3 regions of the Acinetobacter sp. 1125_18A genome follow, and region 2 is predicted to be linked to each of the others. Evidence: predicted binding sites of a transcription regulator. Region 2 holds the regulator's gene; each other region holds the start of a gene.

Region 1 (8,072 bases), on a different contig from region 2:
TGTTTTAGATGAGTAAGTCTTTCCTCAGATATAGGCATTGACAGCACCAGCTCACAAAAACGTGTACTTATTACACATATTAAAATTTATATTCATTATAGTGATTTACACCTCAACCCTTTTGCTTGTTTTTTTATATTCATATATAAAAACATCATAAGCAACAACAAGAGATCGGCATGACCACACAAATTATTGCACTAGAACAGATTGATTTTGAGCAATGGCTTCCACTTTGGCGCGGCTATTTAACATTTTATAAATCACAACTCAGTGATGAACAAATAAGATTATCTTGGAAGCGAATCACAAATCCTGAACAAGCTGATATGTTTGGTTTTACCATCAAAGTAAATGGTCAAGTGGTTGGCTTTGTACATTTGATTGCACATATGAGCATGTGGACAGATTTACTCTATTGTTATCTACAAGATTTATTTGTGGATGAAGCTTTTAGGAATCAAGGTTTAGCACGACAATTAATTGAGCATTGTTATCAGGTCTGCGCAACAAAGTTTAACCGTGTTTATTGGCTCACTCAAGAATCCAATATTACTGCCCAACATCTATATGATCGTATTGCGAGTAAAACAGGATTTATCCAATATAAAAAAGCATTAGCATAACTAGGGTCTGTTGACAATTCGTCTACGTTTGCGACTACGAGTGATTTTTAGATGATACAAGGCACGAAATATGAAATTTAGTCATTCTAAATGATGAGAAACATCGTTTCGCAAGGTAACACGCAATAAAAAAACAGTAAAAAACTTAGCTTCGCCTTGCCTGCTCAATTTTAGCCTACAACGCAAGCCATTTATGAAATGTCAACAGACCCTAATAGATGTAATTCATTTAATAATGACCGTTAAACGCTTACACTTGAGAAAATTCAAGTCTAAACATAAAAAAGCTCACCCATTTTTCAAGTCAGCCTTTAAAAAAACTGAAGATCTGCATATCAAATAATTCAATCAACAACTTAAAACTAAAAATCGCTTCTAAAATTTAAAAAAGCGATTTTAGCTTAGTCCCAGCTTATCAAACTGTATATGCCGAAACTTGAATATATACAGCCGAAAACTATGGACTTAATGACCGAACAATGCTTTATCTAAAGGAATTTCAATCCCTACAGAAGCACCTGCATCATTGCCATGTAGATCAGAATCACTGACCCAACCATTAATTTTTAATGGTATGGTCGGTTTAATATAATGTGTCCAAGTTAAATCTAATGCTTTAATTTTGTCTTTTTCTGGGAAGGCTAAGTTGATTTGCTTATCACCAAAGAGAGCAGCAGATTGGTTGACTTTGGCATACAGTGCACGACCAGATAAACGATTCATCACATCAAAACGAATATCACCACCCACAGAAATCATTTCACCATCACCACCCATTGCATGCCCCAATGGGAAACCTTGTTGGTAATAACCATCTTTATAAACATGATGACTATAAGAAACACCTAATGGATCACCATTTGTTTCTGTATTCGCCCATTCAACATAAAGCTGGTACGGCAAATTTTTAAAACTTGAGGAATAGTCAGCACCAGCTAAATACATTTTTTTAGAGGGTAGTAAACCCGCTTCATCTTCCCCAATATATTGCCCATAGAAACTCATAGGAACATTCAACAAAGATTGAAGATTTAAACGCGCATCAAATCCAGCAAGCTGGTTGGATGGATTGCCCACCCCCGTACAAGTGCTATCCGCACACTCATTGTCTTTTCCAATAAAAGCATTCCAGTAAGCTTTTGCACTTCCTGGTTGACCTTCTCCATCAATTTGGAAAGCCCGTGATGCCCCGATTTCTAAATATGGCAATGGTTGTGCAGTTAAGCGCAATCCCATTAAACGTGTATCAGGCACAGCCGTATAATCATTTAACTGCCCAGCAAATGCTTGATATTGCCAAGGGCCAATCCAAGACAACCATTTAGATTCAAAAGCTTTTTGTTCAGCACGTTGCGCCGTAAAACCATAAACAGGACGGCTGGCATCACCACGAATCAAACTACCATCATGTCCCGGCCCCCAATATGTTGGGATTTGACCCGCAATAACCCACTGATTCCATAACTTCCCTGCGATGTACGAGCCCTCTACATTGACATCTTGACCATTGTCAATTTGCGGATCTTTTTCACCATTGACACGAAGCTTTGCATCCCAATTTTCGCCACCCGCATTGAATTCTAAGGAACCCACATATTGTGCTTTTGCACTATCCCCAAAAGCTTGAGGAATATTTTTTTGATCAGTTTCTGCAAATAAACCTAATTTTGCGGTTTGATTATCTGCTTTTAGTGCATTTTGAATTGAATCAATAACTTTTTGTTGTGTATTGTTTAAAACTTTTGCTTGAGATAAGGCACGTTGAATTTCATCCCCACTCATTGGCCAAGTCGATGTACTGATTTGAATCACACCTTGCTGATTTAACCAGTTTAAATCTGTCCGAAGATCTTCATTATTTAATACAATTCCCTGTGCAAATACAGGTAAAGACATTCCAAGTAATACAGCAGCACAAAGTGATTTTCTTAAATACATGCTCATTTTTCTCAAGTTTGATTTACTGCCACACCTTAATTTTTTTATAAGTTTTTTTCAATGGTGAAATTGTGTTATTCATATTTTAAAATTTCATTCTGCAAATGAAAAAGTGCACCGAAGTGCACTCATTTTCTTTTAAATTCAAGCAACAGCGATCATTCAACTTTTAAAACAATCGCCATCTCTAGCTTTTAAATTAAAATACTTTTAAAAATAACCAGAACAAACCGCCTGATAAACAAATCGTTGCAGGTAAGGTAAAAATCCATGCAGAAAGAATGGTTTTGACTGTTGCAAAATTCAATCCAGTTTTATTGGCAACCATGGTTCCCGCTACTGCACTGTTGAGTACATGTGTGGTTGAAACTGGTAAACCAAAACCATCTGCGGCAGCAATTGTAGTCATCGCCACAAGTTCAGCTGACATCCCTTGACCATAGGTCATATGATGTTTACCAATACGCTCACCTACTGTTACAACAATACGTTTCCATCCCACCATTGTTCCTAAACCCAGTGCCAATGCCACAGCAACTTTTACCCAGTTTGGAATATATTGAAGGAAAGAGTCTAAGTTTTTGCGATACTCTTTTACTATTTTGCCCTGAGCTTCATCCATTTTTGGAAGTTGATCCGCTTTATCCAAGCGTTTAAAAGCAGTGGTGCTTAAGTACATATCATTACGCAATGAAGATACTTCTGCTTCTGGAATATCTTTTAGATCACCAAATTTTCCAACACGCTCGCCCAAATGATCAGTCAAACTGGCCAATGCAGGAACAACTTCTGGATTCATTTCTTTGGTTTGGATAAATTTAGTAATGGTTACACGCGCTTGTTCATCTGGAATATCGGCATGCTGTGCATAAATTGCCGTCGCAGTTTGACCAGACAATTGTGAGAATGACTGTAAATGCTGTTGGTCTAATCCTCTATTCAACGAATAAGCCAAAGGCACAATACCAATCAAAATCAGCATGATTAAGCCCATACCTTTTTGACCGTCATTTGAACCATGCGCAAAGCTTACACCTGTACAGGTGAAAATCAGAATCGCACGAATCAAAGGTGGTGGTGGTTTATTGCCTTCAGGGGGTTGGAACAACTCAAGTTGTTTTTTAAATATTTTTTTAACAATCAAAAATACAATTGCTGCAAATGCAAAACCAATCAAAGGAGAAAACAGTAATGCTTTACCCACTTTAAGCACTTGATCCATGTCTACACCACTTGCACCCGTTGAAGCGTTCAAAATGTAGTTCATGATGCCTACACCCAAAATTGAGCCAATCAAGGTGTGAGAGCTCGATGCTGGAATCCCTAAGAACCACGTGCCTAAATTCCATAGAATCGCCGCAATCAGCATGGCAAAAACCATAGCAAAACCAGCGCCACTGCCTACATTCATGATCAGTTCAACAGGAAGTAATGCAATAATTCCATACGCAACTGCACCACTGGCAACCATTACCCCAAGGAAGTTACAAAAGCCTGCCCACATGACAGCTACAGGTGCAGGCAATGCATTGGTATAGATCACGGTTGCTACAGCATTGGCTGTATCATGAAAACCATTTACAAACTCAAAACCCAAAGCGATAAATAACGCTGTCGCTAAAAGGATCACTGAATAAAGACTTAACGGTGGAACATGTGCTAAATCTGCACTAACTTGCACCCCAATATAAATCAAGGTAGCAATAATGATCGTCAGAAACACCGGCATAAAAAATTTCGGTGTAGGTACATGGACATTCGTCGATTTAGCAGCTTGAGACGATTGTGCAGAATCTGAGACGGGAGGTAAATTCGAATTCATGCAGAAAGTTAGCGAATATTAGAATGCGCTTATTGTTCAATTAAATTGTGACAATTATATGACAAATAGAGGTCATATGAAGTGAAATTTATAATTATTTCACCTCAGTGTTTCGCTACACAAGCGACAAAATTAATATTTTTATTATTTATAATTAGTATCTTACACCAATAAAATCAATACAACTTGAGCAAAATATTATATTTCAGGCTGAAATAATATTTGTAATATTTCAGACCAATTTGAACTATTTATCATTTGGTATGCCTATTTTTCATGAAATTTATGACAAATTGATGAAAAAACAAACATGCTTTTAAGTTTATTTTTATATATGTTCCAATAAATTCCGTTTACCGAATCTATGCAAGTTTAAGGCCAACAATTTTCCTTTCACTAAAGTACTCTGCCTCATCAACAAATCATCTTGAATTGCATATGTTAGACAAATAATGTGCAAAAAATAAAGAGATCATCCAAGCAATGTTTTACACACTTTTTAACAGCTTGCTCTAACAGATCAAGCAATCGTTTACTTTTCAATTTCTAATGTGCATAAAAAACTCAGCATTCTGCAAACACTGAGTTTTTTGTTGAAGATCATCCTGAAAGTCGATCTTGAATATAAAGTTAATACTTATGTTTAATTAAAACTATTTCCACTGATAGCCCATAGACACTGCACCACCAATATTGCTACGGCTGTCAGCAGAAGCACCCATTTTCCAAACGATCTTATTACTGTCTGTAATCGCACTCACCCCGATCGCCACTGCAGTTTCCCCTCGGTAACCCGAGACACCTGCACTAACCATACTCATACCCGCTTCAGTAGGTTGTGGTAAGTTACCTACCGCCATCGCACCTGCGATACCTGCAAAAGTATCGTTACGCAAGTCATCCATGTTTTTATTGGTGTCATAGAAAGCTTGTTCCAGATTACTTACCCGAGTATCTATAGCGCCCAAGGCATCCCCTACATTATGGAAGGTTCCGCCTGCGACATTGTAGGTAGGTGCACCAATCGAACCATCTTTGTTCAGTGTGGAACCGCCACCTAGATGTTGCGCCACACTGCTATTGGTTTGGTGTAATTGTGAACCGTTAATGGCATCAGTAGAGCTTGAGGTAATTTCACCATTTGCTAAACCGCTAACTTTATTTGTTGTCCCATCAATCGTGACTTTACCCACATTTACCTTATTCGCTGTAACTTGCTTTGCTGTGACTTGATTCGCAGTAACAGAATTTAACTGAATATCCTCTGCCAAAGCCACTTGATAGTTATTTGAACCATCCGCATTGGTACTACTGTTTACAACAGTGTTCTTACCTGCAGACACGCTGGTTTTGGCACCAGCAACCTGTCCATGTATTGAAGCAATTGCATCATGCACATTGTCTTTACCTGTATTTCCAATATTACTGGTTTTGATCGTTCCATCTGGATTAACTTTTGCATTTCCACCCAATGCATTTGCAACACTTTCAGCGGTGTCATGCAATTGACTACCATTAATGGCTTGATCAGAATCAGCACTCACCTTACCATCAGCCAAACCACTGATGGTATTGCTTTGTGAATCAGCTTTAATATTGCCCACTGTTACCGAATCAAAACTTACATCATCTTTGGTTGCAACTTGATAATCAGTTGAGCCATCAGCCTGAGTGGTTTTTGTTACTTCAGTATTTTTACCTGCACTTACAGTTTCTGTAGAACCTTTAGCTTCATTGGTTTTAGATATTGCAGCCTTTAATTGTGCAACATTGACCGCATCTGTATCTGCTGTACCCGCTGCTACACCAGTAATTTGACGAGTGATACCCCTTGAAACATCTCCCACGGAAAATGCCGCTGCACTACTTCGCCATGTACTACCAGTATTGGTAGAACCAAACCCTGTCAATGGATCAAAGCCAGCGATACCCGCCTCAGTATTTGCAACTGAGCCTTTACCAAGAGCAACACTACCTTCCAGCTCGGCACGCGTATCCGTTCCAATCGCAACTGCATCTTTACTCTTGGCTGATGAATTAAGGCCAAGCGCAGTAGCACCATCTCCTTTTGCACTTGCACTAACACCTACGGCTACAGCAAGCGCACCACTTGCACCATCATTGTTATAATTACCTTGTTTTATACCCTTATCATTGACACTTACATAGTGGGTCGTATCCCCGGCACCTGCATATAGCTTTTCAACCGCTTGGTTTGTCGCATGTAATTGTGAACCGTTAATGGCATCTGTACTGCTTGCACTAATTTCACCTGCAGCTACATTGATGATTTGACGTTCACCACCGACTTTACCGACACTGACAACGCCATTGGCTGTTGATCCTACACCAGCAAAGTTATAGTCCTCGCCATTAATGCTGACTTTATCTACAGCAGTTGCTGCACGATCTGTGGATGCGTTACCTAAGACCACACTGTTGGCTTGAGTCGTTGTGACATTATTACCGAGGACTTGAGTATTCTCTTGAGCAACGTTATTACTTGCACCAATCGCTATAGAGTTTTTACCAGTTACAGTATTCAAAAAGCCCACTGCGGTAGAAAAATCGGCTTTCGCAGATGTACCATCTCCAATAGCAACTGAGGATTCACCACCTGCTAAAGCGCGGCCTGCAGCTAAAGCATTTTTACCAGTCGCCCCATCATTGTTATAATTGTTACCTTGAATACCCTCATCATTAACACTGAAATAATGTGTAGTTGTCGCAGCCTGAACTGCTTTAAGTTGTGCTACATTTACAGCATCACTATCTATCGTACCAGCGGCTACATTTGTGATTTGACGTGTATTACCCACACTACCTACGCTGACTGCACCCAATGTAGATTGAGTTGCATTTATTGCATCTTTTTGTGGCTGATTTGCACTGATCGGCACATAACCTGCAACACCAGCTCCTGTATTTGCTACTGAATTTGTTCCAAGAGCAATGCCATTATCAACTTCAGCCACACTTCCAGCGCCTACTGCTGTAGAACCTTGAGCACTAGCTTTGGCTCTGGATCCCATAGCTGTGGCATATGCTTTACCAATTGTGTCTGGATCTGTGCCTGCTGAAGGCTGATTGAATGAGTCTGTACCTGCTAGGGCACTATAACCATAAGCTGAACTTTCCTGACCGACTGCCAATGCACCATTGCCCATTGCTGTGGCTAATTTATTAGCATAAGTACCTTGCCCCAAAGTTGTACCATCAGTATAGGCAATTGCTCGATTACCGAGTGCCATACTATTAAAAGCTGTAGCTACAGTATCAAAACCTAATGCTATACTTTGGTAACCAGCCTGAGCATTGTTACCAATAGCGATACCTTGTAAACCGCTTACATCTGCATTGTGACCTATTGCAACACCCGAAGTACCAAAGCTACTCGAATCTACTCCAATTGCCACTGAACCACTTGCAGCAGCTCCATCATTATTATAATTCCCCCCTTGAGTACCACCATCGTTGATACTGACATAATGGGTAGTTGTTGCAGCCTGAACTGCTTTAAGTTGTGATAGGTTTACTGCATCAGTATCTTGGCTCGCCGCAGCAACATTGCTAATACGGCGTTCTTTTCCAACCGCACCCACTGATACTTCACCACCTGCCGCCTTAGCTGCAACAATCGTTGTACCTAAGGGTACATAGGCAACTTCACTGTTTACATCACGGAT
Region 2 (8,072 bases):
ATCAGCACTACCGAAAACTAAAAATTGATACTAAAACCAAGATGCTAACCTTTAGTGATGGATTAGATATTGAACGTGCATGGGCGTTGTATCAATACTTTAAAGATCGCTTTCAAGTTAGTTTTGGTATTGGTACCAATTTGACCAATGATATGGGGCAAACGCCACTCAATATTGTGTTAAAACTGGTGGAGTGTAATGGTCAATCGGTGGCGAAAATTTCAGATAGTCCCGGAAAAACCATGACGGATAACGATACTTTCTTGGCTTACTTACGACAGGTCTTTGAAATACCTGAAGTTGTCGAAGCAGTGAAAATTGATATCTGAATTTTTGCTAAAAGAATGTGAAAAATCAGCATATTGGTAAAAAACACTGTGCTAAGATCATTTGTGCTCAAGGTCTTAAAATAGAAAAACGTATGACTACATCAGCCTTTAACTTCGAATTACTCATAGAAGCAGAACAACTTGTGCCATTTTTAGGTCATGACAAAATTCGTATTGTCGATCTAAGTCGTAGCTCTGTGTATGATCAATTACATATTCCACATGCCTTACATGTTAAACCACAACTGTTGGTTCGACAGGAAGAACAAGCTTCAGGGTTATTGCCCGATGAGGACGGTTTAAAAGCGCTGATTGAGTATTTAAACATCTCTCCCGAACATCATGTTGTGGTCTACGATGATGAAGGTGGTGCTTGGGCTGGGCGTTTGATTTGGAATTTACATTGCCTTGGTTTTTATAATACTAGCCTCCTCAATGGCGGAATTCATGCATGGTTGGCAGCAGGCTACCCAACTTCGGCTGAAGCGGAAAGCTTTAGCAAAGTTGAACACTTAGTTACCGTCAATTTACAACATCTTGATCAACACCGAATTGAATATGCCAAACTGTTGCAAAAGGTTGAACAGCAAGCGATTCAAGTTTGGGATTGTCGAACTTCAGAAGAATATACGGGACAGCGTTTAGCAGCGCGACGCGGCGGTCACATTCCAAGTGCACAACATTTTGAATGGAGTACTGCAATTAATCGTCAAAATCATTTAAAATTGCATCCTCTAGAACGCACGCAACAACGTCTAGAACAATTAGGCTTTCAATTTGACCAGCCTGTGGTGGTGTACTGTCAGTCACATCATCGTTCTGGTCTGGCTTATATCTTGGGTCGGTTATTGGATTGGAATATTCAAGCCTATGATGGTGCGTGGAGCGAGTGGGGCAATCGCCTCGATAGTCCAATTATTACTGGAGAATCACCTGCGTGAGTCTTACATCAACGTTAAAAAAACAAATTTTTATCCAAGCACAAAAAGTCATTCCGCAACAGCAACTCAGCCGTGTTGTTGGTAAAGTTGCAGCCAGTGAAAATCCAATTGTTAAAAATTTAGCGATTCAAGCATTTAAAGCACAGTACGGGATAGACCTTTCTATTGCTGAGCAAAGTGATGCTTTAAAATATAAATCATTCAATGAATTTTTTACCCGTGCCTTAAAAGACGGTGTTCGAGAAATTGACGCAGATCAGACCAGTATTGTTTCTCCAGCAGATGGTGCAATTTCTCAGTTGGGTAAAATTAAAGATGGTGATGTCTTTCAGGCCAAAGGCCAAAGTTTTTCTGTAGACAAACTGATTGGCGATCCGCAATTGGCTGCACCATTTATCAATGGTGAATTTGCCACGGTTTATTTGTCACCACGTGATTATCACCGTGTCCATATGCCATTTGCAGGAACGTTGACCGAAACCTTGTATATCCCTGGTGAGTTATTTTCTGTAAACCAAACTACAGCAGAGAATATCCCAGGTTTATTTGCACGTAATGAGCGTATGGTATGTTTGTTTGATACCGAATTAGGACGTATGGCGGTTGTTCTCGTGGGTGCAATGATCGTTGCAGGAATTGAAACTGTGGCGACTGGCAAAGTAAAACCAACAGGGCGTTTAGAGTTAAACCAGCATGATTTAGCCTTAGAAAAGGGTGCTGAGCTTGGACGTTTTTATTTAGGTTCAACCGCAGTTGTATTGTTTGAACAGAATAAAATCACTTGGGATGAACAGTTTAAAGCCAATTCTATTGTGGTGATGGGCGAAGCTTTAGGGCATACCGTTTAATTTGCGTGTTCTATGATGAGGTGCACTTTCTGTTGTAGAAAGTCACCGAGTCTAAACCCTTATGGCATTGAAATAAGACAGCTTTAAAGCCTGTGCATCTGCTAAGGCATTGTGTGGATTTTCAGAGGGGACATGGGTTTCGATTGGATCCTGCATCCATAACTGCATGGTCAGCGGAGGTGTTCGGATACATTTTCCTGCAGAAAGTACCAGACTACGGGTAAACAAGGCAAAGTCTTCTGGCCAATCTGCCACAATTTCAAGACTTGTATATTGAGATAAATAAACCTGTAAGCGACTTTGAAATTGCGCTAATGAAATCGGTTTTTGATTTAAACGAGGCATGACATGGTCTTTAACCCAAGTAATTGGGTCAGCACATTCTAAAACTTCATAAAAATGTTGATTATTCTCGTCAACCAATGCCAGCGAAATTAATTCACCACCAAAGCCATTAAATTCACAATCTAGAAATAGTTTCATTCGAATTAATCAAAAAAAAATCAAATATTAACCTGCAAAATCAAGGCGCTCTTTGGGGAAAACCACTCTAAAAATAGACCCCCGATTTTCTTTAGAATCAATTTCTAAATACGCATTATGTTGCATTAAAACATGCTTCACAATGGCAAGCCCTAAACCTGTTCCACCCGTTTGGCGGCTTCGTGCGCTGTCTACGCGATAAAAGCGTTCGGTTAAACGCGGAATATGTTTTGGATCAATCCCGATCCCGGTATCTTCAACAGTGAAATAACCATGTTCACTGTCATCATGCCAGCCGATTGTAACAGTGCCACCTTTAGGGGTGTATTTAATCGCATTGGTGATTAAATTACTAAACGCACTGGCAAGCTCTGCATCAGAACCAATTAAGTCACAATGACTGTCGATATCTAAATTTAAAGTATGGCCATAATCGACATTGTAGGCTTGTGCATCATCAAAAAGCTGATTCATCAAATTCGGCATATCGATGATTTGATTTTTTGCGACCTGTTTATTGCCTTCCAAACGTGAAAGCAAGAGTAAGTCATTGACCAACGCATTCATACGCCGTGTTTGCGATTGCATTTGTTCAAAGGCACGTTTCCAGCGCGGATTTAAATCTTCTTGGTCGGTAAAGGTTTCGATATAACCACTGAGTACAGTCAGCGGGGTACGAAGTTCATGTGAAATATTGTCGACAAAGTCTTTGCGCATTTGTTCCAGATTATGTACACGTGTGACATCGTAAGCAACGAGCAAACGGCTCTCACTGCCAAAACGTGTTAGTTTAATCTGTACATAATGCTCTTCATAAACCGAAGATTTTATTTTAATGCCATCTGGAGATTGGTCGATATTATTAAAATATTCAATAAAGCTCGGCTGGCGGATAATGGTCAAGATATTACGACCACGATCTAGCGGTTGAATGCCTAACAGTCTTTCCGCAGCAGGATTCCACCATTCAATTTGATGTAATTCATCCGTTAAAACAACAGCTTCTGCTAAAGCTATCAGTGAGGATTGCGCCCGATCAATCAATCCGACCATTTCAGCTTGAACAACCCGTTCTTGGCGTTGTGCACGATAAACATTAAAAAGCAGCGCACCCCAGATACCTTCTAGATTGGGTGGAGAGTCGTAAGGACGATTCGAAATCCACTCATTGACCAAGTATAAAGAGCGTAATTGAAACAGAAAAAAAACAGCAAAACCGATGGAAATACAAATCCAAAAATACCCTATCCCTAAACCAATAAATCCGCCAATGATGAGTAAAAAACCAAGCAGGCGTAAATCTTGTTTTGCAAATTCCCACAAGCTACTGTAACGGAATTTTTTATGTTCTCGTGCAAGATCTGGGACGGGGTAGGGTTCATACATAGAAATTTATTTACCTTGAGAATGCTTAACCTAAAGCAACATCTGCACGGGTAGAGAAGCGATAACCCGTTCCACGTACAGTTTGTACGTAGCGATCAGCACCATAAGGTTCAAGCACTTTACGTAAGCGGCGGATGTGTACATCTATGGTACGGTCTTCAATATACACGTTACCACCCCAGACTTGATCAAGTAACTGGGCACGTGTATAAGCACGTTCAGGATGTGTCATAAAGAATGCCAATAAGCGGTATTCTGTTGGACCCATTTCTAAAATATTATCACTAAAACTGACGCGTTGGCTCACTGGATCAAGTATTAATCCATTGGCATCAATGGTTTTTTCGCCACTGAGTGCATTGGCACGACGAAGGACAGCTTTGATACGCGAAACCAATTCACGGGTAGAGAATGGTTTGGTCATATAGTCGTCTGCACCAGCATCAAGGCCTTGAACTTTATGATCTTCTTCGCCACGTGCTGTCAACATGATGACTGGAATTTCTGCCAAGTTTTCATCACGTTTTAAGCGACGACATAAGTCTACACCGCTCACACCGCCAGGCATCATCCAATCGAGTAAAATCAAAGACGGTCGTTGGTCAACAATCATTTGATGGGCTTGTTTTGCATCTTCAGCTTGCAGGCATTGAAAACCTGCCATATCCAATGAGGTATGAATCATTTCTCGAATCGGAAGTTCGTCATCGACGATTAATATATAGTCATCTTTCACAACGCAATATCCTATGTATGAACGGTGTACCGTCTTTTATTTATGACAGGCTTATTACAAAGATTAATTATGACAGTATCATTGCAAAAAGAAGATGTTGACGAATTTTTGCAAAAAAATGTGACAAATAATCGTCGATATGATGAATAATCCATGACATTTTTAAATAAATGTTCCATTTTGAGAAAAGAAATTTATTTAAACTGAACATAAAAATACGCTATTTGACAGTTTTATGACAATTTTATGACAGGATTGTGCAGGCTAAAAAGCTTATTTAGATGAAAATGAATCAATCAGCGATATAAATACAATTTCACATGCTGAGACAATTTCTTCAAGCGATTGTTTAAATCCACCCATGACCCAGCGCACCGCAATTTGAGTTACATAGCCATTTAAACCTGTGGCAACCAAGGAAATTTCTTGTTCACTGCGTTTAATATGCGGCATCATCAGGGTGACAAAGGAGTGAATTAATCGGTCAAAACGGCCCATCGTTTCATGGATCGTGGCATGATTATGCAGTTCTTGAACCAGCATGGCATCGATATAAATAATACGCGCCACACGTGGATCATTTTTTAACATGGTAAAGATTGCAGTTAAGCCACCACGGATCATGTTTTTAGGATCAGGTGCTGCTTGCATAACCCCTTGCATCACGGTTTGCTGTAATTGTTCGATCAGTTGTAGAAAGATGACTTGGAACAGTTCTTCACTTTTTTTGAAGGACTCATAAAAATAACGTTCAGTCAGCTTGGCTTCATTACAAATATCTTTGACGGTGACAGAAAAAAAGCCATGCGTACCATAAGCTTCAATCCCTGCTTCGATCAACTTTTCTCGACGTGCAAGTTTCCGCTCAGATAAGGACATGCCTTTAAATTGACGCTCTTTGGCTGCTTTATTTATAGTTTTCTTTTCAGTGGAAAGTGGCTCATTCATTGTAAAAAATTACTCGTGTCATATTTGATTGTCACAAAGAAGCGCTTATTTTAGCAATAAAAGCCATTGAAACCTATTCTAGAATTTTTGTATAAAAAAACATCGACTAAATCATAATATAATATTGACAATAATGATTGTCAAAATTATATTGAGCAAGTGAGCTGCACATCACTCTGAATGCTTTGTGCGGGTTTAAAAAAGGATAGACAATGAAAAATTTTAAAAACAAAGTCGCTGCAATTACTGGTGCTGGCTCTGGTATGGGACAACAACTTGCTATTTTATTGGCAAAAGCAGGTTGTCATTTATCCATTAGTGATGTGAATGAAAAAGGTTTAGCTGAAACCGTTGAACTGGTCAAACCGTATAATGTTCGTGTGACCTCAAAGAAAGTGAATGTTGCCAAAGTTGAAGAAATGCGAGCTTGGGCTGCGGATACGGTGCAAAATCATGGTTCTGTAAACATGATTTTTAACAATGCTGGTGTGGCTTTAGGTTCTACGGTAGAAGGTGCATCTTATGACGAACTAGAATGGATTATGGATATCAATTTCTGGGGCGTTGTATACGGAACAAAAGAATTTTTGCCTTATATCAAAAAAACAGGTGATGGGCATATCATCAACATTTCGAGCTTGTTTGGTTTAACCGCGCAACCGACTCAGTCTGCATATAATGCATCTAAATTTGCGGTACGTGGTTTTACTGAATCATTACGTCAAGAATTAGATATCGAAAAGTGTGGTGTATCAGCGCTATGTGTTCATCCAGGCGGCATTCGTACCAATATTGCAAATGATGCACGTATGAATGACAGCTTACGTTCTTTAGGAATGAACCCTGAGAAATCAGCTAAAGCATTTAATAAACTATTACGTATGCCACCAGAAGATGCTGCTCAACAAATGTTGGATGCTGTACTGAAAGACAAACGTCGTTTGCTTATTGGAAATGATGCAAAAACCTTAGATTTAATTCAGCGTATTTTACCGACTGGATATCAAAAAATTACAGGTTTTGCGACCAAGTTTAGTAAAAAGCTAGAACCAAAATAATTGATTTATAAAATGAAAAAACCGTCAAGCTGACGGTTTTTTCATTTTAGATATTGTGAAATAATCTGTTGAATTAGAACTCAATATCCATTCATTTAAATTAAAATCTCAATGGTTTTCTTTTTCCAAACAAATTGATAATACAAACCTTGCATAAGGCATAGACTGAAAAAGGTCAGTGCAAGCGCATACCAAATGCCTTGTAAACCAAACCACTGACTAAATAAATAAGCACATGGAACTTCAATGAGCAGGATGGATAAAATATTAAAAATCATAGGAACAGTCACGGTTCCGCTGGCCCGCATGATTGAGGCAAAAATTGCACTTGCACCAAAGAATATAATCGACCACAACACGATAAATAGTAATTGTTGCCCCAATTCAATCACTGATGGATCTGTAATAAACAACGCCATCAAATATTTTGAACAAATATAGGCCAAGAGTACCAATGAACCTGTAATCACAATATTACTCAGCAGCGCCGTTCGCGTCACTTTTGCCAACAGCTCAGATTTCCCAGCACCAATCGCTTGAGCGGCAAAGATGGAACCCGCAATGGCAATCGACAATGCAGGGAATTGGATATAGTTGAGCACTTGGTTGACTGCACCATAGGCCGCTGTTGCATGTGCACCATGTTGGTTAACCAGTCCAATCACCACCAGACCTGCGACCGAGTTGGTCACCATTTGAATACCTGTCGGCACACCCAAGCGCAAAATACTGCGACTAAATTGTGGGTGATAGCGGATATGTTGGATTAACGCTGAATCTGGTCTTAAAGCATGATCTTTTTTATTCAAATAGATATAGAGAAAAGTTAAGGTCGAAATAAAGCCTAAGCCACTGGCAATCGCTGGAGCAATAATACCAAGCTTAGGTAGACCAAAATAACCGCCAATCAAGGCTGGGGTTACAATCACACCCACAATGATCGTCAGACTTGATGCCATCAAGGGTGTAGTACTGTCACCCACACCCCGTAAAATAGAGGTGTAGGTGATGTAGATGAATAGAAAAGGGCTACTCATTAACATCCATTGAACATAGGGCAGTGCAAGATGCATGATTTTGGGATCTATACCCAAAAGTAATAGAATTTCTTTGGCAAAAAACACCCCTAAAAAGGCAATGATTGATCCACCAATCAGGGTCATAAATAACAATGCACCAACAATGGTACGCACTTTTTCGATATCTTTGGCGCCCCACGCTTGCCCAACCAGCACAGTTGCACCTGTAGATAGACCAATCACAAAAGCCAGCAATAAAAATAGAATCGGGAAAAATACCGAAATTGCAGCAATCGCTTCTACACCGAGCATCTGTCCAACAAA
Region 3 (8,072 bases), on a different contig from region 2:
GCAAAATTGGTGTGCAAAAACTGTTATCAATCGCCAATAAAGCATCATTTGCATGTGCTAAATCTGATAATGCTTGAATATCTGCGACTTCAGCCAATGGATTTGAAGGTGACTCAACAAACAGTAATCGAGTTTCAGGACGTACCGCGTCTTGCCAAGCGGTTAAATCAGTTAAATCAACAAAAGTCACTGCGACATTAAATTTAGCAACATATTTTTCAAATAATGAAACTGTAGAACCAAAAACAGCACGTGAACAAATCACATGATCGCCTGCTTTTAAGAACGACATTGCAACGGCCATGATTGCAGCCATACCTGAACTTGTTGCCACAGCCCGTTCACCACCTTCTAGTGCAGCTAAACGCGTTTCAAACATTGCTACAGTTGGATTGGTAAAACGTGAATAAATATTACCTGGCTCAGCACCAGAGAATTTTGCTGCTGCTTCCGCTGCATTTTCATACACAAATGACGAAGTGAGGAAAATTGGCTCACTATGTTCACCTTCAAAACTGCGTGTATGACCTGTACGAATCGCTAAAGTATCAAGTTGGTATTCAATGTCGTCGTGCTGGCTCATTTCAACTACTCAGTCCAAAAACTGCCTTTGTAAAATATTGCCAACATTTTGAGCGCCCTATGTATTTAAGGTCAAGGTAAAATCGTAAATTATCACATACACTTCGCTTAAATCTGCATAAAAATGAGACAAACACCGCTTATGACACAAGTATCAGCTAAGTTCCAACAGCGCAAATCCAAATTGAAGAATCTAACCACACGTATCTTCAATGGTAAGTCATTGGTTTTATCTCAAAGTACCCCTTATGAAATTATTGCAGAGCATCATCAAACCAAAGTGCGTTACTACGCAGCTGCTGAAAAAAAATTTAAGGAACCTTTGGTTTTTACTGCGCCATTGTCGATCAATATGGCAATTTACGATCTCTACCCTTATCGTTCACTTATTAAATATTTTACCGAACAAGGCTATGATGTGTATTTATTGGACTGGGGAAAACTCAGTTATCAGGATCGCAATTTAAACTTTTTATATTTTATTGATGAAGCTATGCCGCTATGCATTAATAAAATCCGAGAACATGCTCAAAGTGAGCAAATTTCATTGCATGGCTGGAGCATGGCCGGCATTTTTGTATTACTTTACACGGCATTACGTCAACCCAATTATGTTAAAAACTTAATTATACTGGCCAGCCCAATTGACAGTTATGCATCGGGTGGCATCGGTAAACTTTATCAAAAAATAAATAATTTGATTATAAAGAATCAAAAACTGAAAGATACGTTATATAAAGGTGGTTTACCGAAAAAACTGATACATACCCCGGGCTTACTCAATGCCATTGGTTTTAAGATTTTAGATCCTAAGGGTTGGTATGAGGGTCATAAACAATTGTTGTTAAATCTAGACGACAAAGAGCTCTTGCATGAACACGCCACCCTTGGAAATTTTTTAAATCACATGGTGGATTACCCCGGTGGTGTCAATCAAGACATGTTATTTAATGTTTGGCTACAAAATCCACTGAAAAATGGGGCAATTCAGCTCAGTAACCATAAAATTGAACTTCGCAATATCGACTGTTCATTGATGATTGGGGCTGGAAAAAATGATCAAATGGTCACCGCAGACGCAGTTAAGCCTTTAAGCGAATTGACAAAGAGTAGTGATGTCACGTTTACTCTTATTCCTGGGGGACATTTAGGGCTAATGTCTAGTCAAAAAAGTGCAGATGAATTTTGGCCTACACTGTCCAGATGGTTAGAACAAAGATCGACAAAAATTTAAGAGATAGATATGAAGACTACAGTTGCATTTATTGGTTTAGGCGCAATGGGCTATCGTATGGCAGCACATTTACCCAAACATTTTGATACCGTATATGTGTGGAATCGAAATTTTGCAAAGGCCAAGCAACATGCAACTGAGTTTGCTACTCAAGCTGTCGAACTCGATCAAGCGGTGCAAGCTGATATTATTTTTTCATGTTTACCGACCAGCCAAGATATCGATGATTTAATCCAAGATTTAAAGATCAAAAATGGCGCGATTTGGGTCGACTGTACCAGTGGTGTACCTGATGCTGCGCGTAAACAATCTGAGTATCTTCTCAAAAATAATATTCACTTCTTGGATGCACCTGTAAGTGGTCAAACCATTGGCGCTGAAAATGCAACACTGACCTTTATGGTCGGCGGTTCCATAGAAGCGTTTCAAATTGCCCTACCTGCAATGCAGGCGATGGGTAAATTAATTAAACGTGTTGGTGATTCAGGTGCAGGCTTTGCAGTAAAAGCTATAAATAATATGATGATGGCGGTTCATTTATGTGCTGCTGCTGAAGGATTTACTACGCTGAAAGCACATGGGGTAGATTTAAATGAAGCGCTTGATTGTATCAATGCATCCAGTGGTAAAAGTGGTGTGACTGAAACTGCACTACCGCAACGTATCCTCAATCGTAGCTTTCCACTGACCTTTGCTTTACCCTTATTGGCAAAAGATACAGGTATTGCCATTGATTTAGTTCGTGATGCAAGATTATCAGCACCTATTCTTGGTTTAACACAAAGCTTAATTACCGCAGCCAATAGTCTTTCAGAGCCTGATAGCGATTTTTCTACCGCGGTAAAAATGTATGAATCATGGAGCAAAATTACATTAGATTAATTTTTCGTCATTGAATAATCACAACTAAACCTTATAATCACATTAAGTGACATGTAAATATGTCAATTTCGAGGTCGTATCATGAATAAATATGTAATTGCTACACTTTCTAGTTTATCTATTTTAGTCGCTAGTCACGCTTTTGCTGATAACACCCAAGAATGTAAAAAATTGCAAGATGATTACAATGTCATTTATGCATCAAAAGGGTTCTGTTTTAAAGATCCTGAAGCAAAAGCAAAATATAATAATGACAATTGTTATACAAGTAAGCCTAAATTTTCTGAAAAAGAGCAGCAAAAACTTGACTCTATCAAGGAACGTCAGAAAGAATTGAACTGTAAATAATCACATTCACACCTTCAAGGAAATAAACATGGCTTATGATGATCAGAATATATTTGCACGAATTTTACGTGGTGAACTTCCTGCAATTAAAGTTTATGAAGATGATCATGTGCTTGCATTTATGGATATCATGCCGCAAGCCGATGGGCATACCCTGATTATTCCGAAGACTCCAGCAGTGACATTGCTCGACTTAGATCCTGAAATTGCTGCTTATACAATCAAGATTGTGCAAAAAATAGCGCAAGCAATTGAAACAGCTTTAGATGCTCAAGGTATTGTATTAATGCAACTTTCTGGAGCTGCTGCTGGACAAACTGTACCTCATGTACACTTTCATTTGATTCCGAGCTCGGTGCATGAATTAGGTCGTCATGCTATTCAAATGGGCGATCAGGAAAAAATTAAAGGGTTTGCTGAAAAAATTAAGACTGCACTGGCTTAATTAAAAACCTTTTTAGAATCAATGGGGCTAATCAAGCCTCATTTTTTTATTCAAATTACACAAATGTTAAATTCGCGTCATTAAATTGTCATTTTTTCTTCACTGATATGTAACAAAGTTTACAGATACTGCATGCAAGTTAGTAAGTAGTGCACAAACCCACACTTACTGAATAAAAAAAGTAACTGCAAACCCATTGAACATGTTTTGGAGAAATCTCAATGAAAAAAGTGCTACTCGCTGCAGCAATCGCCACCCTTAGCATAAGCGCAGCTCAAGCAGCGCCAACATTGTATGGTAAATTCAACGTAACTTTAGATCAAATTGATAAGAATGGCTTTAAAGACGAAAGCGTAACTAAAGTAAACTCTAACGCTTCTCGTATTGGTGTTAAAGGCGAAGAGAAATTAACAGATAAATTGTCTGCTGTTTACTTGGCAGAATGGCAAATCAGTGCTGATGGTGATGGCGATGCTTTCACTAACCGTAACCGTTTCGTGGGGATTAAATCAGACGGTATCGCAACGTTAAAAGTTGGTCAGTTTGATTCATATTTCAAAAATGCTGCTGGTAACAACCAAGATATCTTCAACGATCACAACGAACTCGATATGACTGCGATTTTAGTTGGTGAAGATCGTTTAAAAAACGTGATCGGTTTTGAAACTGATAAAAAATTATTGGCTGGTTTAGCTTTCAACATCATGTTCCAGCAAGGTGAAGAATCATCTGCTTTAAAAAATGATGCTAAAGGTCAAAAAGGTAGCCGTGATAGTTTCGGAGATGGTATCTCTACATCACTTACTTATGACAACAAAGACTACGGTTTTGCTGCTGCTGTTGCAGGTAACTTCGGTGTTGCATCTAAATATAATGCATATAGCTCTGAATTAGGCAGCAACACAATCTACTCTGACGCAATCCGTGTTACAGGTTCAGTAGACTTGAAACCTGCTGGTCTTGATGGCTTAGTATTTGGTGCATTATGGCAAACAGCTCAACCAACTGATGACACAGTTGCAACCACTTCTGGTACTACAGTAACATCGTTCAAAGGCTTGAAAGAAAATGCTTATGGCATCACTGCTGCATATGCGATTCCTTCTACACCGATTAAGCTAAAAGCTGAATATATTTCTGCAACAACAGAACTAGATGGCCGTGATGATCGTAAACAAGACCTTTACGGGATTGGCGCTGATTACAACATCAATAAGCAAGCTCGTTTCTACGGTGTTGTTGGTCAACAAAAACGTGATTGGTCAACTACATCTACACCAGAGAAAAAGAAAACTGTTATTGGCTTAGGTATGGAATATAACTTCTAATCCGAACCTTTAATAAAAAACGGCAAGTGATCTTGCCGTTTTTTTTCGACTCAAAAATACAAAAACTCATTTTATAAAATTCATATTCATTAGCTGAGTAACCATCATATAAATTCAGTGCTTTTAAAAATAATGAGCATATCTTTTCATCATCTATGACAGATCTTTGGTTTAGCAACATGAATGTCATCCTTGAATAAACATACAGCTCCCCAAACCAAAATTAAAAATCATTAACTTAAATATCAATATGTAGGATATAACAGCAGTTATATCTAAACACAAAAAATACAAACAAGCTCGAGAGAATCTTAGGATTTCACGCTGTCAATTTTTAACAATTAAAGTTTGATATAGGTTCGAAACCCACGACTCGCATAATATGAGGCAGCACCATTATGATAGGTAAATGTACGCCCATAACGCTGGTCACAAAAGATCGCTCCACCTTGCTGACGTAATATCATTGGTGTTTCGACCCAGCTGGATGTTTTTAAGTCAAAATTGAATATTTGCTGTAGAGCATAATACTGTTGTTCAGTCATTAGTGCTAAGGTATGTTTATTTACCCAGTCTATCACCGTATCTTCAGGAGGATGATCTTTGCGACTGAGTAATGCCTCTCGGTCATAACACAGACTACGCCGCCCTTTTGGTGACTCAATTGCGCAATCAAAAAAATACACACCTTCTGTGTTCGGCAAAACAACCACGTCAGGCTCACCGCCACTCATTTCCATTTGTTGTAAAGCCCATAGCTTTTCTGGGCAAAGCAAAAGTTGTTTCTGGACAAAATCCCAGTTCATTTGTGCATGTCGTTCTGTATGCTGATGAAAACGCTGTGCTAAGGTTTTTAATAGGTTTTCAACTTGCAATGGACTCAATTTTTCTTGCTGTTTTAGCATTTATTTTACTGCCTGATTTTAAGCCTCTGCTAGCATAGCATTATCCACTAAGTGCAACCAAATCCACTTTTTAGACATACGGAATTGGATTGATTAAACAGTGTGGCACGGATAATTCAATAGATTTCTTTGCTTATGCAATTACTTCTATACCAATTCAACTAAAAGCTAAATATATTTTTGCAACGACAGAAAAATCGTCGTGGCGATCGTAAGTTACGGAATTAGCGCTGACTACAACATCAATAAGAAACTCGCTGCTACTCAATCGGTAGTTAAAAAAACCGAATTGGACAGTTGCATCTACAGAAAAAAACACTTATCAGCTTTGCTATGCAATATAGTTTCTAATCCAAATTTAAAAATGGTAAGAAAACTTGCCGTTTTTTACTTAACAACAGAATATTTTAAAAATTTCGTATTTCATCAAACCAAGTATTCACTATTGCTTGATCTATATCGAATGTTGAAGCTTCAACCAGTTGTAGTACAGCAAGACCAGTATCTTCTCTTTCAACAGTTTCAATATTGGGCAATGTATTAATTATCTCTACAAGTCCAATAATTGCCCCTTTCACATCTTGCTTCGTCTTCGCCTTGGAGATTTCTTTTAAAGCAGATTTATATGCTTTGAGTGCAATTTTTGCATTATTGCTTTCCCAATTTTCAAATGGAATTCCATATTCAGTGGTAAACCATATTGAACTCCTCAGTTTAGACACCGAAGAATAATCCAGTTGCTTTTCTTTAGCTAAATACTTTAATTCAGCATTTAACCTTTTCCCTGTTTTTTCATCAATATTCCATCCAATGAAGGACCTTAAGTTTTCCCATGTATTTAAAACTGGAAAGCCTTCCAAATTTACAGCATAGCGTATTCCAATACGTTCAAGTTGCTGAAGTTGTTTTAGACTTGCTGTATTGGTTATATTCCCAGTTAAGTTTAGATTTTTTAAATTAGGAAACTGTAATAAGCTTTCACAATCAAAAGCTTGACCTAAAGGTTTAACAGTTAAATCTAACGAAGTTATAGCCGCTAAATTTTTCATAACAGGAAGATGGTATGCCGATACCATTGGATCTTTGTTCGTCCTTGGCTCTATTCTCATATGGGGATATGCTGCTGTGGTAATAATTTCAAAATACTCAATATGACCAGCCAAATGAAGCGAATATAACCCCTTCTTATTCTCACCATCAGCATGACTTAAAACTAATGTGATTGGATGTTGATCTGCTTTGATTGAAAAGTTATGAATTTGAGCATGACTTAAATCTAGACAAATCGCTTGCGTAGGTCGCCAAGAAAAATCTTCTATCACTCTTTTCTTCGCCCATTCAATAAAACCCTGATCATTTCCCCAATAATAAAAAAATCTTGGCCAATCTCCATAAGGATGCAAATGCGCATTTTGTTGACCATGTGGCGTATAAAAAGTATTAAAAGCAGCCCAATTGATTACAGCATTCTCATCGACAAGAACATCAAACTTTTTCTTGTCCATGCCGATTCGACCAATTGAGAAGCTTCCTTGCCCAGCTGGAATTTTTATCTGATGGCTGTTTGTACCTGTTAAAGAAACATAAATGGGAGTATTTCTATCCATGTTGATCCATTATTTGTAAATTGTACGATTCAGCTTTCAGCAAATATTAATTACTTATACTTGTACAAATAAGCATATAAACTCAACACAGAATATATCAAGCTTAAAGCTTAGCCTTTGTTTCATTTTAGCAAAATATGAACATGTTAGATTTAGCTCTATATTTCAACTTTCCCAATTTAGATGATCCAAATGACCTTGATGATCTATTTTGACCACAATCAGTGGATCGGATAATTGCTGATTATCAGTGTAATTAAAGACAGTAAAATATGCTGTATCATATTTTCCATCTGGATAAAGCCCTAGCCTTGTTAAATATAGTTTGGTTAAAAACTGCTGTACTTTGTCTATTGGATTAGAAATCCCAATTTTTTCTAAGCAATCATCACTTAATTCTTCAATATGAAAATCCACATAGTCTTTGACCATCCCTTCAACTTTAAAATCCTGTTGAATGATGCGCTGGTTTTATTGATCAAATTTTGCAATATTTTCTAGTAAGTAATTTATTTGATCTAAAGTTTACATATTTAAAATATCTTGCCGACTTTCCAATAGAGCACTAACTCCAAAAATGTTGACACTGTTTACACTTCGTTCCATTTTTATAAAAAAAGAGCGGAAAACCAAGCAATAGAAAAACCAAATAAGCGGGACGTTTTCCTTCGGTATATGGCTGTATATCACGACTACCACAATGAGGGCAACTTTCACCTGCTCCAAACTGTTGTTCTAATT

Evidence for each region. The regulator PhoB, encoded in region 2, activates phosphate uptake and scavenging genes when phosphate is short. The targets are predictions, from matches to a motif close to TGTCATNAANCTGTCATAA.
Region 1: a site for PhoB is predicted at 4,432-4,450, ahead of FY049_RS04140 (inorganic phosphate transporter). Genes of this name have one in related genera too.
Region 3: a site for PhoB is predicted at 3,567-3,585, ahead of FY049_RS16920 (porin). Genes of this name have one in related genera too.

The regions. Positions count from the first base shown of each region.
Region 1 covers NZ_VTDG01000002.1:255,378-263,449, forward strand. Annotated here, with positions in the region: gene cysD (sulfate adenylyltransferase subunit CysD) at 1-32, opposite strand, end outside; gene FY049_RS04130 (N-acetyltransferase family protein) at 180-626, shown strand; gene FY049_RS04135 (capsule assembly Wzi family protein) at 1,092-2,564, opposite strand; gene FY049_RS04140 (inorganic phosphate transporter) at 2,764-4,386, opposite strand; gene FY049_RS04145 (YadA-like family protein) at 5,040-8,072, opposite strand, start outside.
Region 2 covers NZ_VTDG01000009.1:88,551-96,622, reverse strand. Annotated here, with positions in the region: gene pncB (nicotinate phosphoribosyltransferase) at 1-329, shown strand, start outside; gene FY049_RS15860 (sulfurtransferase) at 422-1,270, shown strand; gene asd (archaetidylserine decarboxylase) at 1,267-2,118, shown strand; gene FY049_RS15850 (hypothetical protein) at 2,170-2,601, opposite strand; gene phoR (phosphate regulon sensor histidine kinase PhoR) at 2,629-3,987, opposite strand; gene phoB (phosphate regulon transcriptional regulator PhoB) at 4,013-4,723, opposite strand; gene FY049_RS15835 (TetR/AcrR family transcriptional regulator) at 4,997-5,671, opposite strand; gene FY049_RS15830 (SDR family NAD(P)-dependent oxidoreductase) at 5,884-6,729, shown strand; gene FY049_RS15825 (MATE family efflux transporter) at 6,825-8,072, opposite strand, start outside.
Region 3 covers NZ_VTDG01000011.1:493-8,564, reverse strand. Annotated here, with positions in the region: gene FY049_RS16945 (O-succinylhomoserine sulfhydrylase) at 1-583, opposite strand, end outside; gene FY049_RS16940 (alpha/beta fold hydrolase) at 725-1,816, shown strand; gene FY049_RS16935 (NAD(P)-dependent oxidoreductase) at 1,826-2,698, shown strand; gene FY049_RS16930 (YARHG domain-containing protein) at 2,780-3,046, shown strand; gene FY049_RS16925 (HIT family protein) at 3,075-3,491, shown strand; gene FY049_RS16920 (porin) at 3,713-4,819, shown strand; gene FY049_RS16915 (DUF4256 domain-containing protein) at 5,161-5,724, opposite strand; gene FY049_RS16910 (hypothetical protein) at 6,132-7,331, opposite strand; gene FY049_RS16905 (DUF2004 domain-containing protein) at 7,497-7,763, opposite strand; gene FY049_RS16900 (putative signal transducing protein) at 7,897-8,072, opposite strand, start outside.